DNA from 2 places in the Staphylococcus warneri genome. Region 2 is predicted to be linked to the other one. Evidence: predicted binding sites of a transcription regulator. Region 2 holds the regulator's gene; the other holds the start of a gene.

Region 1 (9,673 bases), 720 kb from region 2:
CGGTGTTGTGGTACATGCAGAACATTATAGTGACAATATCACAGATGGTACGCACATTTTATGGAACAATTATTATGAATATCAGTTTAATCATGCACCATATATTGATTTCTATATTGTGGCTACCGATTTACAAAATCAAATTCTGTCACAACAATTTGCGCAATATACAAAATTTCAACCACGTATTAGAACAATACCTGTGGGTAGTCTCGACCAATTAACAATGCCAAGTGTAGAAAGACAACCATGTTCTATCCTAACCGCTTCACGTTTAGCGTCTGAGAAACACGTAGATTGGATCGCACTAGCAGTCATTAAAGCCAAACAAGCCGTACCACAGCTATCATTTGATATCTATGGACACGGCCCAGAAAAAGATAAAATTCAACAAATCATCAGTGAGCATCATACCGAAGACTACATTCACTTACGAGGTCACGTCAATCTTGATGAAATTTACACACAATATGAATTATTTGTATCAGCATCACAAAGTGAAGGCTTTGGCTTAACACTTATGGAAGCAGTAGGTTCTGGCTTAGGTATGATTGGTTTCAATGTGAACTATGGGAATCCCACTTTCATCTCAGATGGTCAAAACGGTTACTTATTAGATAAACCGACTAAGGAAGAATCTATCGAGGAGATTACAGATCGCATGGCTGATAAAATAGTTCAATACTTTAACAATGGCCCTACATCTCCTCAGCAAGTTTCATATGATATTGCTACACCATTTAAGACAACAGAAATGATTAACAAATGGCAGAATTTAGTCGACGAGGTGCTCTATGATTAATTTATTTGAATATTATAATCAACCGACTCAGTTATTACATCAAACACTTGAACAAGCAGATTATCATAACTTCACCATTTGTATTGAAGATGATGGTTTCTTACCAGATGAAGTGACGTCCCCTTATCAATTCTTTGCGGCTAATCTATTACATGATGACGATCAACCTAAATTCTTTAATGCTGTTGACGTCCCACCATTTTGGGAAATTAGTGGCGATGGGCAATCAGCTCAAATTAAAGATATGGGACATATTAAAGGCGAAATACGTTATCGCCCGCATTATAAAACGCGCATAGTTAGTCATGTGCGTTGGTTCGACGATAAAGGTCGTTTACGTTCTGAAGATCATTATTCAAAACATGGCTTTAAATTTGCTGAAACGATTTATGATTTAGCTGGAAAAGCTATATTAAAGAAATATGTAACCCGAGAAGGTAAAGAAGTGATATATGAAAACTATGTCACAGGGGATTATGTATTAGACTGGCAAGGACAATCCTATTTCTTCCCTTCTAAAGTGGTGTTTATAACCTTCTATCTTCAACAAATTCAAGTGGATTTATCTGAGATCATTATTAATTCTTTATCAACACCGTTCTTAGTCTTACATCATATGAATACAGAAGGTAAAGGCTTATTATTCTGGCAGGAAAGTAGCAACGGTCATGTCCCAGGAAATATGTTGTCAATATTAGATGGTACATTACAACGTCAATTCTCTGTGATGATACCTGATTACAGAGAATATCATACTGTGATGGCACAACTTAATTCTGATCAAGCATCGCATGTTTATCAAGCCGGTTATCTGTATGACTTTGATAAATCAAATCAATATTCAAACCATGCACTCATCCTGACAAACTCAGATGAAATACCGCAGCTTGAACATATTATAGTGGCCCACTCTAATATACAATTCCATATCGCTGCATTAACTGAAATGTCGTCCAAACTCATGGCGAACGATCAACATCAACACGTACATTTATATCCAGCAGCAACTAAAGATATATTTGCGGAACTATACCAACGCTGTGATATTTACCTCGACATTAATCAAGGCAACGAAATTGAAAATGCAGTAGCACGTGCATTTCATCATCAACACGTTATCTTAGCGTGGGATGAGGTTGCACATCAGCGTCCATTTACTGCACCAGAAAACACATTTACATTAGAACAGTTGAACCAGTTTAACCAAGTGTTACACGATATCACTACTAACCATCAACAGTTCGACTTACATCGTACTTACCAAGCTAGACACGCTAACCAACTTACAACTGATACATTCGTGAGTGTAATGCAACAAGCACTGTATGAATAAGTATATAAATAAAAAAAAGCAATTTCTATCCCTTTCGAATAGAAATTGCTTTTTCTCATGTTTATGATGAAATGTAAAAATTAATAGCTATCGAATTAATTAATATATTTCACATCATCAATTATCTAAATATTCCCTTTTAAATCAACTGGTTATGGTTAATCTGACTTAGCTCGGAAATAATTTTTCTACTATCTGAATTTAACTTTTTCACATAGACGGTATTATGTTTGGCTTCGAATTTCTGTACGATAGTATCAATCGCATTCACTGCTGAATCATCCCATAAATGTGCATGGTTGAAGTCTAATTCAATGACTGAATGGTCCACATTAAAGTCAATTTGGTTCATCATGGAATCAATAGATACAAAGAAAATTTGGCCTTCAAAGTATACATGTAACGTCTCATCAAACATCTCTGATGTCACATTCACGTTAGAAATCTTAGTCGCGAAGAAGAGTGCACTAAATACTACACCTACGATAACACCAATGGCTAGATTATGTGTCATCAATACAATAATAACTGTTAGAATCATCACAAAGGCATCAGTTTTTGGAGCATTTTTAATATATTTAAAGGAATGCCAGTCTACTGTTCCAATAGATACCATGACCATAATTCCCGCTAAAATAGGCATTGGAATTTGCACTACTAAATCCCCTAATACAATAATCATAAATATGAGTACTACACCTGCAGTTAATGTCGATAATCGACTTGTCGCACCGGATTTCACATTAATGACAGATTGTCCGATCATCGCACAACCACCCATACCACCGAAGAATCCTGTAATGATATTTGCGATACCTTGTCCACGAGATTCCTTATTTTTACTACTATAAGTATTTGTAAATTCATCAACAATTTTAGCTGTGAGTAAACTTTCTACTAACCCTACAATCGCCATTGAAACAGAAAATGGTAAGATGACTTGTAACGTTTCCAGTGTGTACGGTACTTGTGGAATAATGAAATGAGGCAATGCTTGCTTAATCGTACCTAAATCATCAACAGTATGCACATTGGCACCTGTAAACATATATAATGCTGTTAATAAAATGATCGCAATTAATGGTGCAGGAATTGCTTTAAAGAATCTAGGTACAATATATACGATTAACAAAGTAATAATGACATAAATGTAAGTCGCAATGGATATATTAAAAATATGCTCAATTTGAGATAGAAAGATCATAATACCTAATGCATTAACAAAGCCAATCATTACGGATTGTGGAATGAATTTCATCAGTCTTCCTACTTTTAAAATACCTAAGACAAGTTGAATCAAACCCATTAAAATCGTTGCTGCAAATAAATATTCCACGCCATGTTCTTTCACGAGTGGTGTCACAACAAGTGCAACAGCACCTGTAGCACCTGAAATCATTGCCGGTCGTCCACCAACAATCGCTGTCACTGTCGCTATGATAAACGCCGCATATAAACCAATCATCGGGTCTACCCCCGCTATGATTGAAAAGGCAATCGCTTCTGGAATTAAAGCAAGTGCCACTACAATACCTGCTAGTATATTTTTCATCGGTTGATTAAACCACTGTACTTTCCAACTATCTACCATAACATCCACTCCTTTTCATACTATTTAAATTCAATATTGATAAAGCGCTCATTACGTCCCTATCGTATTTAAAATATGCATATACTTGCACTTTGCATACATATGCCATCACCACTTTTTCCGCAATAAAATAGAGCGAGTAAGAAACCATTGTGTCATTCAACTTGGTTTCATCACTCGCCCATGAAGGTGGCTATCTTATCATCTCATTAGTATTGTTGTTTATTGACTATCCTACGTGCCACTCACTATATGACATATATCAATTGAATCGCGTTTTATTTGTCGAATTGAAACCTTACGCATTATAACATCAAGCACGCTTCAATGGCAAAATTCATTTTGATACTTGCCATCGACTTTTAATATACATCACGCCACATGAATCATGACTTTAGTTCTTCTTGATACGTCTGTCCAAATAATTGATAATGTACAAATTCAGTAACATCGGCTGAACTAACTAATATCAATATCGTATCATTACCGCCAACTGTTCCTAATACCTCATTTAAATTGAGTTGATCGATATAAAAGTTCACACTTTGCGCAAATCCTGGCGATGTTTTGACAATAAGGTATTGATCTTTAATTGTGACCTTTTCAATCTCATCATTGTAAAAGGCTATAAGTTTCGTTTTCGCTTCGTTTTGAGCATTATCATTAAACTTTCGGTAACATCGATCATTATTGGCGGTAGGCATTTTATATATTTTAAGTTCATTTAAATCTCTACTAATCGTTGCCACACTATATTTGATACCAAAATGTTTATCAAGATAGTCAACAATTTCGGCTTTTGAACGTATGTCATTATCTTTCACAATTGTCGATATTAAATCCAATCGTTTACTTTTTCTCATATTTATTTACTCCTTTATCTGCATATTTCACAAAATACAGACAAACTTCATCACAAATACCATATCAAATTTCTTTCATACAATATGTGAAGTATTTCTCATTTATAACAATTTTTATAAAAAGTTTTATATTGATGTATAAAAATCTTCTTAAAATATAGATAGATTTAACATTTATAGTTAATTAATCATGCATGACTATCCATACATTCAATCGAATAAAAAATCATATTATATTAATTATTTATTATCGTATTAACTTAATATACATGTAGTTATAGGTTTTATGCGTTTATATTGCATAATCTATCATCAAATTGCATTGAATAAATATTTTATATGAGATATTCGACATTATCATTGTGAAAAGATTCTCAATCTCTATGTTGAAAGCGCTTTATACTCTAGATGTATTAAATCAAAGGAGGAAATAACAATGGAAAAAGGACCTATCCACGTAAACAGTGAAATCGGCAAATTAAAAACGGTATTACTTAAACGACCAGGTAAAGAATTAGAAAATTTAGTTCCTGATCATCTAAGTGGATTGCTATTTGACGATATTCCTTATTTGAAAGTTGCTCAAGAAGAGCATGACCATTTCGCGCAAGTACTTAGAGATGAAGGTGTCGAGGTTGTCTATTTAGAACACCTAGCTGCAGAAGCCATTGCAGATGCCTCAGTTCGCGAACAATTTATCGACGATATTTTAAAAGAATCACAAAAGACTGTCCTCGGTCATGAAAAAGAAATTAAAGAACTATTCGCAACATTAAATGACCAAGAACTGGTAGAAAAAATTATGGCTGGTGTACGTAAAGAAGAAATTCAATTAGAAACGAATCACCTCGTAGAATATATGGATGACCGCTATCCATTCTATCTCGATCCAATGCCAAACCTTTACTTCACTAGAGATCCTCAAGCATCTGTAGGTAGAGGAATGACTATCAACCGTATGTATTGGCGTGCCCGTCGTCGTGAATCTATCTTCATGACATATATTTTGAAATATCACCCAAGATTCAAAAACGACGATGTCCCAGTTTGGTTAGATAGAAATTCACCATTCAATATTGAGGGTGGCGATGAATTAATTCTATCTAAAGATGTACTTGCAGTTGGTATTTCTGAACGTACCTCTGCACAAGCTATCGAACGCTTAGCAAGACAAATTTTATTCGATGATCAATCTACATTTACTAAAGTACTTGCCATCGAAATTCCAAACAGCCGTACATTTATGCATTTAGATACAGTATTTACCATGATTGACTACGACAAATTTACAATGCATGCTGCGATTTTCAAAGAAGAAGATAACATGAACATCTTCACCATTGAAAAAGATGAACAAGGTCAAGACATTAAAATTACGCACTCAAACAAATTAAAAGAAACATTAGAAGATGCGCTTAACATCGACAATATTGAATTTATCCCAACAGGTAATGGTGACGTTATCGATGGTGCCCGTGAACAATGGAATGACGGTTCTAACACATTGACTATCCGTCCAGGGGTTGTCGTAACTTACGACCGAAACTATGTATCTAACCAATTATTACGTGATAAAGGCATTAAAGTTATTGAAATTACAGGTAGTGAATTAGTACGTGGTCGTGGGGGCCCAAGATGTATGAGCCAACCATTATATAGAGAAGATATTTAATTCAGTATACACATGCACTTTAATAATACATTTTAAAGAAATGAGGAATGAATCATGTCAGAAATTCAACAACCACTTAACTTAAAAGGGAGACATTTATTAAAAGAAGATGACTTTACGAAAAAAGAATTTAGCGATTTAATCGATTTCGCTATTACTTTAAAAGATTATAAACAAAAAGGGATCCCACATCGTTATTTAGATCATAAAAATATCGCCCTATTATTTGAAAAGAATTCTACACGTACACGTGCAGCCTTTACTGTAGCCTCTATCGATTTAGGTGCACATCCTGAATTCTTAGGAAAAAATGATATCCAATTAGGTAAAAAAGAATCTGTTGAAGACACAGCTAAAGTACTAGGAAGAATGTTTGATGGTATCGAATTCCGCGGTTTCTCACAAGAGATGGTTGAAGACTTAGCTAAATATTCAGGTGTACCTGTGTGGAATGGTTTAACGGACGCATGGCATCCAACACAAATGTTAGCTGACTACATGACAGTTAAAGAAAACTTTGGTCATTTAGATGGCATCAAACTTACTTATGTGGGTGACGGACGTAACAATGTGGCTAACTCACTACTTGTGGCTGGACCAATGCTTGGTGTAGACGTAACAATTTGTTCTCCTAAAGCACTCTTCCCATCTCAAGACTATATTGATATTGCAGAAAGACGTGCCAAACAAGACGGTGGTTCAATCACAATTACAGATAATATTGACGAAGGTGTTAAAGATGCCGATGTTATCTACACTGACGTGTGGGTATCTATGGGTGAAGAAAGTGAGTTTGAATCACGTATTAAATTATTAAAAGACTATCAAGTTAATAGAGCTATGTTCGATAAAACTGGTAAAGATAGCACGATTTTCTTACATTGTTTACCAGCCTTCCATGATACAAATACCACATACGGTCAACAAATCAAAGATGACTATGGTTTATCTGAAATGGAAGTCACTGACGAGATATTTAGAAGCAAACATTCTAAAGTATTCGATCAAGCAGAAAACCGTATGCATACGATTAAAGCTGTGATGGCGGCTACGCTAGGATAGTTTGCAATTAAAAAGAAGACGCAGGTTTGGTTACGATACCCTCATATCACTGAACTCCTATATATGAATCACAACTGAACCTGCTTATTTATTCAAAGGAGACATGACATATGAGTGAATCAGATGGAAATAAATTAAGTAAAACCTCCTTGATTGGTCTCGTCATTGGTTCAATGATTGGTGGCGGTGCATTTAACATTATTTCAGATATGGGTAATCAAGCTGGTGGTTTAGCCATCATTATTGGTTGGATTATCACAGCAATTGGTATGATTTCCCTAGCCTTTGTCTTTCAGAACTTAACGAATGAAAGACAAGACTTAGACGGTGGTATCTATAGTTATGAACAAGCCGGGTTCGGTGATTTTATTGGATTTTCAAGTGCTTGGGGTTATTGGTTTGCAGCCTTTCTAGGCAATGTGGCCTATGCCACATTATTAATGTCAGCGGTCGGTAACTTCTTCCCGATCTTCAAAGGTGGAAATACCTTACCAAGTATTATCGTTGCTTCTATCCTTTTATGGGGCGTGCATTACCTCATCTTAAAAGGTGTAGAAACAGCTGCGTTTATTAATAGTATCGTTACTGTTGCCAAACTCATCCCTATCTTACTTGTCATCGTATGTATGATTGGTGCGTTTAACTTTGAGACCTTTAAAGCTGGTTTATACGGCATGACAAGTGGCGATACTGGCATATTCAGTTGGGGTGACACATTAGGCCAAGTGAAAAGTACAATGCTTGTAACGGTCTGGGTATTTACAGGTATTGAAGGTGCAGTTGTCTTTTCAAGCCGTGCTAAAAGTAAAAAAGACGTAGGTACTGCAACTGTGATCGGTCTTATCTCTGTATTAGTCATCTATTTCTTAATGACTGTTCTCGCACAAGGTGTCATTCAACAGAATCATATTTCAGAACTATCTAACCCATCTATGGCTGCAGTCTTAGAACATATTGTAGGACATTGGGGTTCAGTACTAGTCAACATTGGTTTAATCATTTCAGTATTAGGTGCTTGGTTAGGATGGACACTACTCGCAGGTGAATTACCATTCGTCGTTGCGAAAGATGGCCTATTCCCTAAATGGTTTGCAAAAGAAAATAAAAATAAAGCACCTGTCAATTCATTATTAATTACGAATATATTAGTACAAATCTTTTTAATCAGCATGTTATTCACAGAGAGTGCTTATCAATTCGCCTTTTCACTCGCATCCAGTGCGATCCTTATCCCATATATGTTCAGTGCTTTCTATCAAGTTAAATACACTTACTTAACGAAGGAACGTGCTACAACGAAACAATGGGTTATTGGTATTATCTCTTCTGTTTACGCGATTTGGCTCGTTTATGCAGCGGGTATAGATTACTTACTATTAACCATGTTGCTCTATATCCCAGGCTTATTCGTTTACCAAACCGTCCAAAAAAATAACCGGAAACCTTTAAGCAAGGTTGACTATATCTTCTTTGTATTAATCACAATTCTAGCAATCATCGGCATTTTTAGATTAATCACTGGTGCCGTAAATGTATTCTAATTAAGGAGTGAACGATATGGATAACAAAATCGTCATCGCGTTAGGCGGTAATGCTCTACAAACTGATGATGGCTCAGCTGACGCACAAAGAAAAGCAATACGTTCGACAATGCAAGCACTCAAACCTTTATTTGATACTGATGCAGACATTGTTATCTCTCATGGTAACGGTCCACAAATTGGTACGATGTTAATCCAACAAGCTAAAGCAGATAGTCCACAAACCCCTGCCATGCCGCTTGATGTTTGTGGTTCCATGACCCAAGGTATGATAGGATTCTGGATAGAGACGGAAGTCAACAGAGTACTTGCTGAAATTAAGAGTCCAAGACGTGCAGGTACAGTAATTACTCGTGTTGAGGTCGACGAACATGACCCCCGTATGTCTAACCCAACTAAACCTATTGGACCATTTTACACTAAAGAAGAAGCTGAGCAATTACAGCAAGCCAATCCAGAATCAACTTATAAGGAAGATGCTGGACGTGGTTACCGTAAAGTGGTACCTTCACCTTTGCCAGTGTCTATTTTAGAGCATCAACTCATTAGTACATTAGTAGAGAATCAAAATATCATCATTGCATGTGGTGGCGGCGGCATACCAGTTATTAAGCGCAACGACACATATGAAGGTGTCGAAGCTGTAATAGATAAAGACTTTGCCAGTGAACGCTTAGCACAACTCATCGACGCTAATACTTTAATGATATTAACGAACGTAGAGCATGTATATATCAACTATAACGAGCCTAATCAAGAGGCATTAACAAACGTTGACGTTGCAACGTTAAAACAATATGCCAAAGATG
Region 2 (9,673 bases):
GGATCACTATAAACATCAGGTTGTGTAAGTTGATAATCAATGTCTTCGATCTTTGCTTCACATGATTCGATGATAGCTTCACGTTGCTCGATTTCACGTTCTATTTTGCGTTGTTCGCGACGACGTTGTTTTTGATTTTCATATGATGATGTCGATCTCTGTTTGGTGCTTGGGTTATTTGTAGACTCAATTTCACTTTCCGCTTTAGCTTTTAGAGCAGCAGCTTCTTCTGTTTTTTCAATATAATATTGGTAGTCACCAAGATACATTTTGCCACCATCATGATCTAAGTCAAATACTTTATTGGCTAATTGATTGATGAAATATCTATCATGGGATACAAATATTATAGTACCTGCAAAATGCTCTAAAGCTTGTTCTAACATTTCTTTTGAATCTATGTCGAGGTGATTGGTAGGCTCATCTAAAATAAGTACATTATCACGTTGTAACATTAACAAGGCTAGTTGTAGTCTTGCTTTTTCACCACCTGATAAATCATTGATGATTTTTTTGACATCGTCTTGTACGAATAAAAAGCGTCCTAATACTGCTCGAATATCTTTTTCGTTCATATTTGGATATTGGTCCCACACATAATCTAGAATGGTTTTATTTGATTTGAATTCAGCTTGTTTTTGATCATAGTAACCAATTTTCAAATTAGCACCAAATGTGACTTCGCCACCGAGTTGACGTTGTCTTTGAGCAATGGTTTTAATCAAAGTGGTTTTACCGACACCATTTGGCCCTATAATTGCAATGTGATCGCCTTTGGATACTTCCATATTAATAGGTTTAGTAATAGGGGTATCATCATAACCAATTTCTAATTGTTTGATATGCATGACGTCATTTCCGGTATTTCTATCAAATCCAAACTGGATATTGGCACTTCTTGCATCAATCATAGGTTTATCTATACGTTGAATTTTTTCTAGGGTTTTACGACGACTTTTTGCCATGCCACTTGTTGAAGCTCTTGTAATATTTTTTTCTACAAATGTTTCTAATCTTTTAATTTCTTCCTGTTGTTTTTCATATTCTTGCATACGTTTTTCATAATATTTATCTCTTTGTTGAATAAATTGTTCATAATTACCAATATATCGTTTGACGCTACCTAAAGCGACGTCATAAACTTGTGTAACGATTTTGTCTAAGAAATATCTATCATGACTGATAATGACAATTGCACCTTTAAAGTAGCGTAAATAATCCTCTAACCATTTTGTGGTTTCTAAATCAAGATGGTTGGTAGGTTCATCAAGTAATAATAAATCTGGTTCATTTAACAACATTTGTGCCAGTGATAATCTTGTTTTTTGACCACCACTGAAGTCATTAATAGGTTTATTAAAGTCATCTTCATTAAAATTCAACCCATGAAGAACTGTTTTAATTTTACTATCATATTGATAACCTTCTAGTTGCTCAAATTGATTTGATAAAGATTCATATTTTTCCATATGTGCTTGATAAGTAGGGGTATCATACGCATCTGCATGTGCAGCTAACCAATCGGTTTCTTGTTTGATTAATAATTCCATATTTTTTATATGTTCAAATGGTTTTGACATTTCCTCAAATACAGTGGCGTTAGAGTCTAGTGTCATTTGTTGTGTCAAATAGCCCATCTTAAGATTTTTAATCTTTGAAATATGACCACTATCATAATCTTCAACGCCAGCAATGATTTTCATAAGTGTTGATTTACCGGCACCATTTCGTCCAACAACACCTATACGTTCGCCTGTTTTTACTTCAAAATCAACGTTAGTAAAGATATCTTCACCAACGAACGATTTAGAGATGTCATTAAGTTGTAAAAGTATCATCCGACTTCACCTTTCTAAATATGCGATATCATTATAAACTATACATATAGTTTGATATGTTTAAATATTTGTTTATCATATTAATATTTATTTTACAGTATTAAGCTGTGTCTTGAAACTAGGATATTTATTTTTAAATTTTATTAATGTATAATTAGCAAGTATTCATTGTAAACAATTATTTGGATTTTTATTGTTGCAAACATATATACATAAAATTAAATTGAAACCGTTTAGTGTCGAAGGGAGACAAATAAAATGGCAAGTAACGTTAAAATTCCTCGAGCAACTTTAAAACGTTTACCGTTATATTATAGATTTGTTAGTAATCTAAAAACTAAAGGTATTGACCGTGTTAATTCTAAAGCTATTAGCGAAGCATTACAAATAGATTCAGCTACGATTCGTAGAGATTTTTCATATTTTGGCGAATTAGGTAAAAAAGGTTATGGCTATAATATAGATAGTTTAATTGAATTTTTTAAAGCTGAAATTAGTGGTAGTAATGATATTAAAATTGCAATTGTTGGTGTAGGTAACTTAGGTCGAGCATTATTAACATATAACTTTTCAATTCACGATGAAATGACAATTACAGAAGCATTTGATGTGAATCAAGATGTCATCGGTGAACAAGTAGGCCGTGTAGTTGTTAAAGATAGCAAGACTTTAAAACAAACGTTATCAAAACAAGATATTGATGTAGTCATTCTCACTACTCCTGAACATGTTGCTCAAAGTGTTACAGACGAACTTGTTGAATCTGGTATTAAAGGAATTATGAATTTTACGCCAGCAAGAGTAAGTACACCAAATGATGTTCAAGTACATCATATTGATTTAGGTATTGAATTACAGTCCTTACTATTCTTTATGAGAAATTATGATGAATCAATGAAATAGCATATTGGTCATTAGGGGGACTCTTTATGAATGGTAAATTTTTGATTCAAGTAAGTTGTATGTATAAAGCTCATTTACCTACATTGATATACATTCCCGGACAATTGGTTTTGAACGAGCATACACTAATATTCAAGTCATATTATACAAATCATAATCCTTTAAATTTAGATATTGATGTAAAAAAAATAATTCGTTACCAAGTACGTAAGGGATTACTAGGACATAAATTATTTATTTATTATAACCAAACTTGGTATAAATTCAGTCATTTTAAATCAAAAGACATACAAACGTTAGTTCATCATATAAATGAAATACAAGCGCTTTAAAATAGCGATATTTAATAGTACATCTTAAAGAGGTGTACTATTTTTTAGTAAAGTGAAAACTACATTCAATAAAGATATGCATTGGGAGAACTAATTTAGATAGTGAACTTGAAATATAACACTTTATCCTGTAAAATAACTTAGTATTTATATCGGAAAAGGGTGAAAATATGGTTTGGATGATTATAAGCGGTTTGATTGTCGGTGTACTATTAGGATTCGTAATGCAACGAACTCGCTTTTGTTTAGCAGGCGGTTTTAGAGATATGTATGTACAAAAAAGTAATAAAATGTTTTATGCTTTGCTTGTTGCGATTACAGTTCAAAGTATTGGTTTATTCATTTTAACAAGTTTAGGCTTAGTTAATGTTCCAGCACATACATTTCCAATTGTTGGTACAGTTATCGGTTCTTTTGTCTTTGGCATAGGTATCGTATTAGCAGGCGGTTGTGCTACTGGAACATATTATAGAGCAGGAGAAGGTTTAATAGGTAGTTGGATTGCACTTATTTTATATGCATTAACAAGTGCTATGACTAAGACAGGTATTTTATCACCAGTTCTAAAAGTAATTAACCAACCTACAAATGAAAATGCTAGTATGGCAGATACATTGCATATTCCAAATTGGATTTTAGTCATTCTTATAACGATTATTACTTTAATATTGGTGACTAAAACACTTAAAAAACCTAAAGTAGCAGTTCCTAAATTAAAACAAAAGTATACAGGTTTAAGACATTATTTATTTGAAAGAAGGTATCATCCATTTGTAGCAGCAATTGCAGTTGGATTAATCGCATTATTAGCTTGGCCAATGAGTAGTTCTACTGGTAGAGATTATGGATTAGGAATTACGACGCCTTCAGCAAATATTGTTAATTTCTTAATTACTGGAAATACTCAACTCATTGATTGGGGCGCATTTTTAGTTGTAGGTATATTCCTTGGTTCCTACATTGCTGCTAAAGGTTCAAAAGAATTCAAATGGCGTTTACCAGATAAGAAAACAATTAGAAATAGTGCAATAGGTGGTATTTTAATGGGCTTTGGAGCCTCTGTTGCAGGTGGTTGCTCAATCGGTAACGGTTTAGTTGAAACGGCAACAATGAGTTGGCAAGGTTGGATTGGCTTAGGTTCAATGATTCTAGGTGTATGGTTTATGAGTTACTTTATTTTTATTAAACCTATGAAACAATTACAACAATCGACTAAAAAACAACAAACAACAGTTAAACAACAAACGCAAACGACGTAAGGAGGATTTATAATGGTATATGAATTAGGTACAGTTGGGATGGTTTGTCCTTTCCCATTAATTGAAGCACAAAAGAAAATGACTGAATTAGATCTTGGCGATGAATTAAAAATTGATTTTGATTGTACACAGGCAACTGAGGCAATCCCTAATTGGGCGGCAGAAAATGGTTACCCTGTTACTAATTATGAACAACTCGGTGATGCATCTTGGACAATTACTGTTCAAAAAGCGTAAAGTACTGATAAATATAGACAGAGCATCCTACATAGGGTGCTCTTTTTCATTTCAAAGAACTAGAAAATAGTATTTAAAGCGATTACATGTATGATAGAATAAATATAAGTTTTCCAAAATATGATGGGTGAGTAACTTTTATGAAAAATATATCGGATATCGCAAAATTAGCAGGTGTATCTAAAAGTACAGTTTCTAGGTATTTAAATAATGGATCTGTAAGTCAAAAGACGCGTATAAAATTAAGTAGAATTATTAATGAACATGACTACCAACCGAATCAGTTTGCACAAAGTCTAAGAGCGACTCAAACACGTATTATAGGTGCAATTATTCCAAGGATGAACTCTTACGCTGTTGATGAAACAGTCAAAGGTATAGTAGATCAATGCCAACGACATAACTATCAATTACTACTAAACTACACTGGTTTACATATGGATGCGGAAATAGAAGCAATTGAAACTTTATCTCGAAGTAAAGTGGATGCAATCATTTTAATGGCAACCGATATTACTAATAAACACTTGGAAGTAATTGATAAAGCTAATGTACCTGTCATTATAGTTGGACAAGAATACCCTGGATTACATAGCATCACGCATGATGATTATCAAGCAGGATTAAAAGTGGGTGAGTGGGTAGGTCAAAACCAACCACAACGTGTTGTATTTTTTAGTGTTACTGAGAAAGACATTGCAGTGGGTGTACATAGAAGAAATGGATTAGTCGACGGCTTATCAAAATATCAAATTGAACCAGATATATTTGAAACCTCTTTTAAATATGAAGAAGCATTACAAGACATTGAACAAACGTTAACAAAGATCAATGATGCTGACGTCATTATAGGTGCGACCGATGCGATTGCATTGGCTATTCATAAATATAGTTTTAATTCAGATCAATTATTAAAACCAACAATGATTCATGGATTTGGTGGAGACCCTATGACACAAATAGTTTCACCAATTATTCGAACGATACAGTTTAATTATTTTGAAGCGGGACAACGTGCCATGCTTGAAGTTAGACAATTGATAAAGGGTGAAGCTATTGAAGAAACCATTGTGATACCAGTGAAATTATGAAGAATATATTCAAATTATATGGAACCGATACCAGTAGAAATGATAAAATAGAAGCATCATTCTTACCGGCTCAAGTAGCCCAAGTATAAAGGATTTCGATGAGGAATTCTAAAGACAATGCAAGTTGGGGAAGACAATGATAAAGACATACATTTTTAGAAACGCATATGACTTAGCATATAGTTTCGACTTTTGTTTAATATTTATAATTGAACAAAATTACATGTATAAGTGGCACTTTATTATGAATAAACTTAACCCCATATACTTAAAAGATTACTATAAAATAGGGGGATATGAATGACTGAATGGACTAAAGAAGAACGCTATCAACGAATAGAAGATGCTGATAGCGATAAATTACTAAATTTAAAACAACAAGTAAAACTATCTCCGTATAGACAAACTTTTCATATTCAACCAGAAACGGGTTTATTAAATGATCCCAACGGTTTAATTTATTTTGATGGAAAATATTATGTGTCACATCAATGGTTCCCTTTAGGTGCGGTACATGGTTTAAAGTATTGGTTTAATTATACAAGTGACGATTTGGTTCATTTCGAACCACAAGGTGTGATACTAAGTCCAGATACTAAATTCGATAGTCATGGCGTTTATAGCGGAAGTGCTTTTGAATATCAGGGCCATTTATATTATATGTACACTGGAAATCACCGTGATCATGCATGGCAAAGACATTCATCCCAAATGATTGCTAGAATGAAAGCTGACGGATCAGTAGAGAAATTTCCTAAACCTGTCATTAGCCAACAACCGGAAGGCTATACAAGTCATTTTAGAGATCCAAAAGTATTTCAAGTTGAGGATCAATTTTATGCGATTTTAGGTGCGCAAACTATGGATGAATTTGGTAGATTATTATTATATCGTTCGAAAGATATTGTGAATTGGCATTTCCAAGGAGAAATTAAAACATCATTAAATCAGTTTGGTTATATGTGGGAGTGTCCTGATTACTTTGAACTAGATGGCCATGATGTCATCATGTTTTGTCCACAAGGTCTTGATAGTGATGAAGATAAGTATCGTAATATTTATCAATCTGGCTATATTATGGGTGATTTAAATCTAGATACGTTAGAATTTGATCATCAATCATTTTTAGAATTGGACAGAGGTTTTGATTTTTATGCGCCACAAACATTTCTCGACCAAAATGGTCAACGTATCTTAATTGGTTGGATGGGATTACCAGACACAACATATCCTACAGATGAAGAAGGTTGGGCACATTGTTTAACTATTCCAAGAGTATTAAATATTGAAAATGGTAAGTTGAAACAAAGACCTATTCAAAGCTTAGAAAAATTAAGATATAACAAAGAAACAGCTTTAGGTTACGCTAATAAATTTACAACCAAGTTACATCCATATGAGGGTAAACAATACGAATTAATCATTGATATTTTGGAAAATGATGCATCTGAAATTTATTTTGAGTTAAGAACATCAAGATATCAATCGACAATGATTTCATATAATAAAAGAGACAATAAAGTGACACTTGATCGAACTGATAGCGGTGTATTACCAGGCAATGTAGAAGGCACAACACGTAGTACAAAACTGGATTCAACCTTAACACAATTACGAATCTTTGTTGATACCTCTAGTATAGAGATTTTTTGTAATGACGGTGAACGTGTCTTAACATCAAGAATATTCCCTTCAGAGGAAGCAACTGGTATTAAGACTTCGACAGAATCAGGACAAGTCTATCTACAATTTACAAAATATAAGTTGAAAGGTGATCTTTCATGAGACGTTTATTCGCAATAGGTGAAGCGTTAATAGATTTTATGCCAACAGTAACTGATACTGCACTTAAAGACGTTGAACAATTTTCTCGTCAAGTAGGAGGTGCACCTTGCAACGTTGCTTGTACAGTTCAAAAGTTAGGTGCACAAGCTGAAATGATAACGCAACTTGGCAATGATGCATTTGGAGATATTATCGTTGAGACACTGAATCAAATTGGTGTTGGTACTGATTATATTAAGAGAACAGATGAGGCGAATACAGCACTCGCATTTGTAAGTTTAAAGGCAGACGGACAAAGAGACTTTTCATTTTATCGGAAACCATCTGCAGATATGTTATATGAAGCTCAAAATATTGAAGATTTAGACGTGGGTAAGGGTGATGTTTTACATTTCTGCTCGGTTGATTTAGTAGATAGCCCTATGAAACAAGCACATTTGGCAATGGTCGAGAAATTTAATCAACATCAAGGAACCATTGTTTTTGATCCTAATGTTCGCTTACCTTTATGGGATAATAAAGAGGATTGTCGTAACGCTATATTGACATTTATACCTAAAGCACATGTCGTTAAAGTTTCAGATGAAGAAATTGAATTTATTACGAGAGAGCAAGATGAATCTAAAGCGATTGAATCGCTATTTGTAGGCAATGTTGAAGCGGTAATTTATACTCGAGGCGCTAAGGGAGCCTCAATCTATTTGAAAGATGGTACAGTTAAACATCATGAAGGCTTTAAAGTCAAAGCTATCGATACTACTGGTGCTGGAGATGCCTTTATAGGTGCTGTAATAAGCCAAATATTAATACAACAAGATATGGCGATAGAGTCATTATTTAAACAACAGGGTGAATCAATCTTGCAATTTAGTAACCTTGTTGCAGCAAAAGTAACGACAAAATATGGTGCCATTGAAAGTATTCCTACATTAGAAGAAATTGATAACGCGTAATAAAACAACCATCCGTTTTACACTGACGGATGGTTGTTTATTTATATTAATAATGGAATTATATCTTTTTGACATTACGAACTGATGCATAACAATGCTCTTTATTTTTAAAATAGACAATGCGTTCTTTAGAATCAATTGACTCAATATTTCTTCGGTTAATCACAAAGCTATTATGACATCTAAAGAAACGGTCATCTAATTGACTTAATTCTTTAAGGTTACCATAAAATTCGATTTGTCTATTATCTAAATGTGCAATTAAACGATGTGATTTACTAGATGATTCGAAAAACATAATATCGTCATATTGTACATAAACTGAATTACTACCACGCTTTAACTCTATTGTTTCTACATTACTTTCTTTAGATAATAATTTAAGTCTTGTGTGAGCTGTTTCTAAACAATCGATAATACGTGTTTTCAGTTCTGCAGGATCATCTTTGAATATAAAATCCATTGCAGCCACTTTATAAACGAAAGTGAGATACGTTAATTCACTATGACTTGTTACAAAAATGATATTACCTACAGGATCATGTTTTCGAATTTCACTACCTAATTTAATACCATTTATATCAGCTTCAAGTTGAATATCTAAGAAATAACAACCGATGTCATTCATATTTTTGGATTGCTCAAGCACTTCATAAGGATCATCAGTTGCGAGAGCAAGCTCCATAGGCTTTTCCTCAATCATAATATAATTTTTAATAATTGAAGCCATATTTTCTCGTTGTTTTGGATCATCTTCGCAAATGAATATTTTCATGATTTCACATCCTTATGATTCTTTATCGATTATTTCTATTTTTTGAATAAAAAAGCCATTTTCAATGACTGTATCTAATAATACATTATCATTATTATCAGTGATTTCTTTAAGTGTAGATAAACCTAAACCTCGATTATCACCTTTTGTAGAAAAACCTTCTTCAAATAGTTCATGCACACGAGGAATGCTATCTTTACATTTATTCATGATAATAAGCGTTACTGATTCATCTTCTTTGAAAAAGGCGATACGAATAAGGGCATCTTCTAATGATTCTGATGCTTCAATCGCATTATCCAATGTAATACCAATAATACGGCTTAATTCTATCGTATTCATATCAATGCGTTCAATCACATCGGGCACTTCAATACTAATCGCGATTTCTTTCTCTTGAGCTTGAAGAATCTTCGTCGTAATAAGACCTTTGATTTCACGGACCTTAAGCTTCTCAATACCGTTAAGTTTAAGTGAACGTGTTTCTAAGTTATCTTTCA

What was found. Region 2 encodes Rex, which represses fermentation and respiration genes when NADH is low (regulators of the CRP and FNR family bind a similar motif). Its sites were predicted from a motif close to TTGTGAAATATTTCACAA; they were not measured.
Region 1: the regulator Rex is predicted to act here: its motif matches at 4,950-4,967, upstream of arcA (arginine deiminase).

Annotation. Positions count from the first base shown of each region.
Region 1 is NZ_LR134269.1:116,070-125,742, reverse strand. It holds gene gtfA (accessory Sec system glycosyltransferase GtfA) at 1-802, shown strand, start outside; gene gtfB (accessory Sec system glycosylation chaperone GtfB) at 795-2,135, shown strand; gene EL082_RS00570 (SulP family inorganic anion transporter) at 2,275-3,726, opposite strand; gene EL082_RS00565 (arginine repressor) at 4,113-4,589, opposite strand; gene arcA (arginine deiminase) at 5,026-6,261, shown strand; gene argF (ornithine carbamoyltransferase) at 6,316-7,323, shown strand; gene arcD (arginine-ornithine antiporter) at 7,434-8,864, shown strand; gene arcC (carbamate kinase) at 8,881-9,673, shown strand, end outside.
Region 2 is NZ_LR134269.1:839,467-849,139, forward strand. It holds gene abc-f (ribosomal protection-like ABC-F family protein) at 1-1,838, opposite strand, end outside; gene EL082_RS04080 (redox-sensing transcriptional repressor Rex) at 2,097-2,741, shown strand; gene EL082_RS04085 (hypothetical protein) at 2,768-3,073, shown strand; gene EL082_RS04090 (YeeE/YedE family protein) at 3,244-4,332, shown strand; gene EL082_RS04095 (sulfurtransferase TusA family protein) at 4,345-4,569, shown strand; gene EL082_RS04100 (LacI family DNA-binding transcriptional regulator) at 4,710-5,660, shown strand; gene EL082_RS04105 (sucrose-6-phosphate hydrolase) at 5,961-7,445, shown strand; gene EL082_RS04110 (carbohydrate kinase family protein) at 7,442-8,398, shown strand; gene agrA (quorum-sensing response regulator AgrA) at 8,457-9,173, opposite strand; gene agrC (quorum-sensing sensor histidine kinase AgrC) at 9,186-9,673, opposite strand, start outside.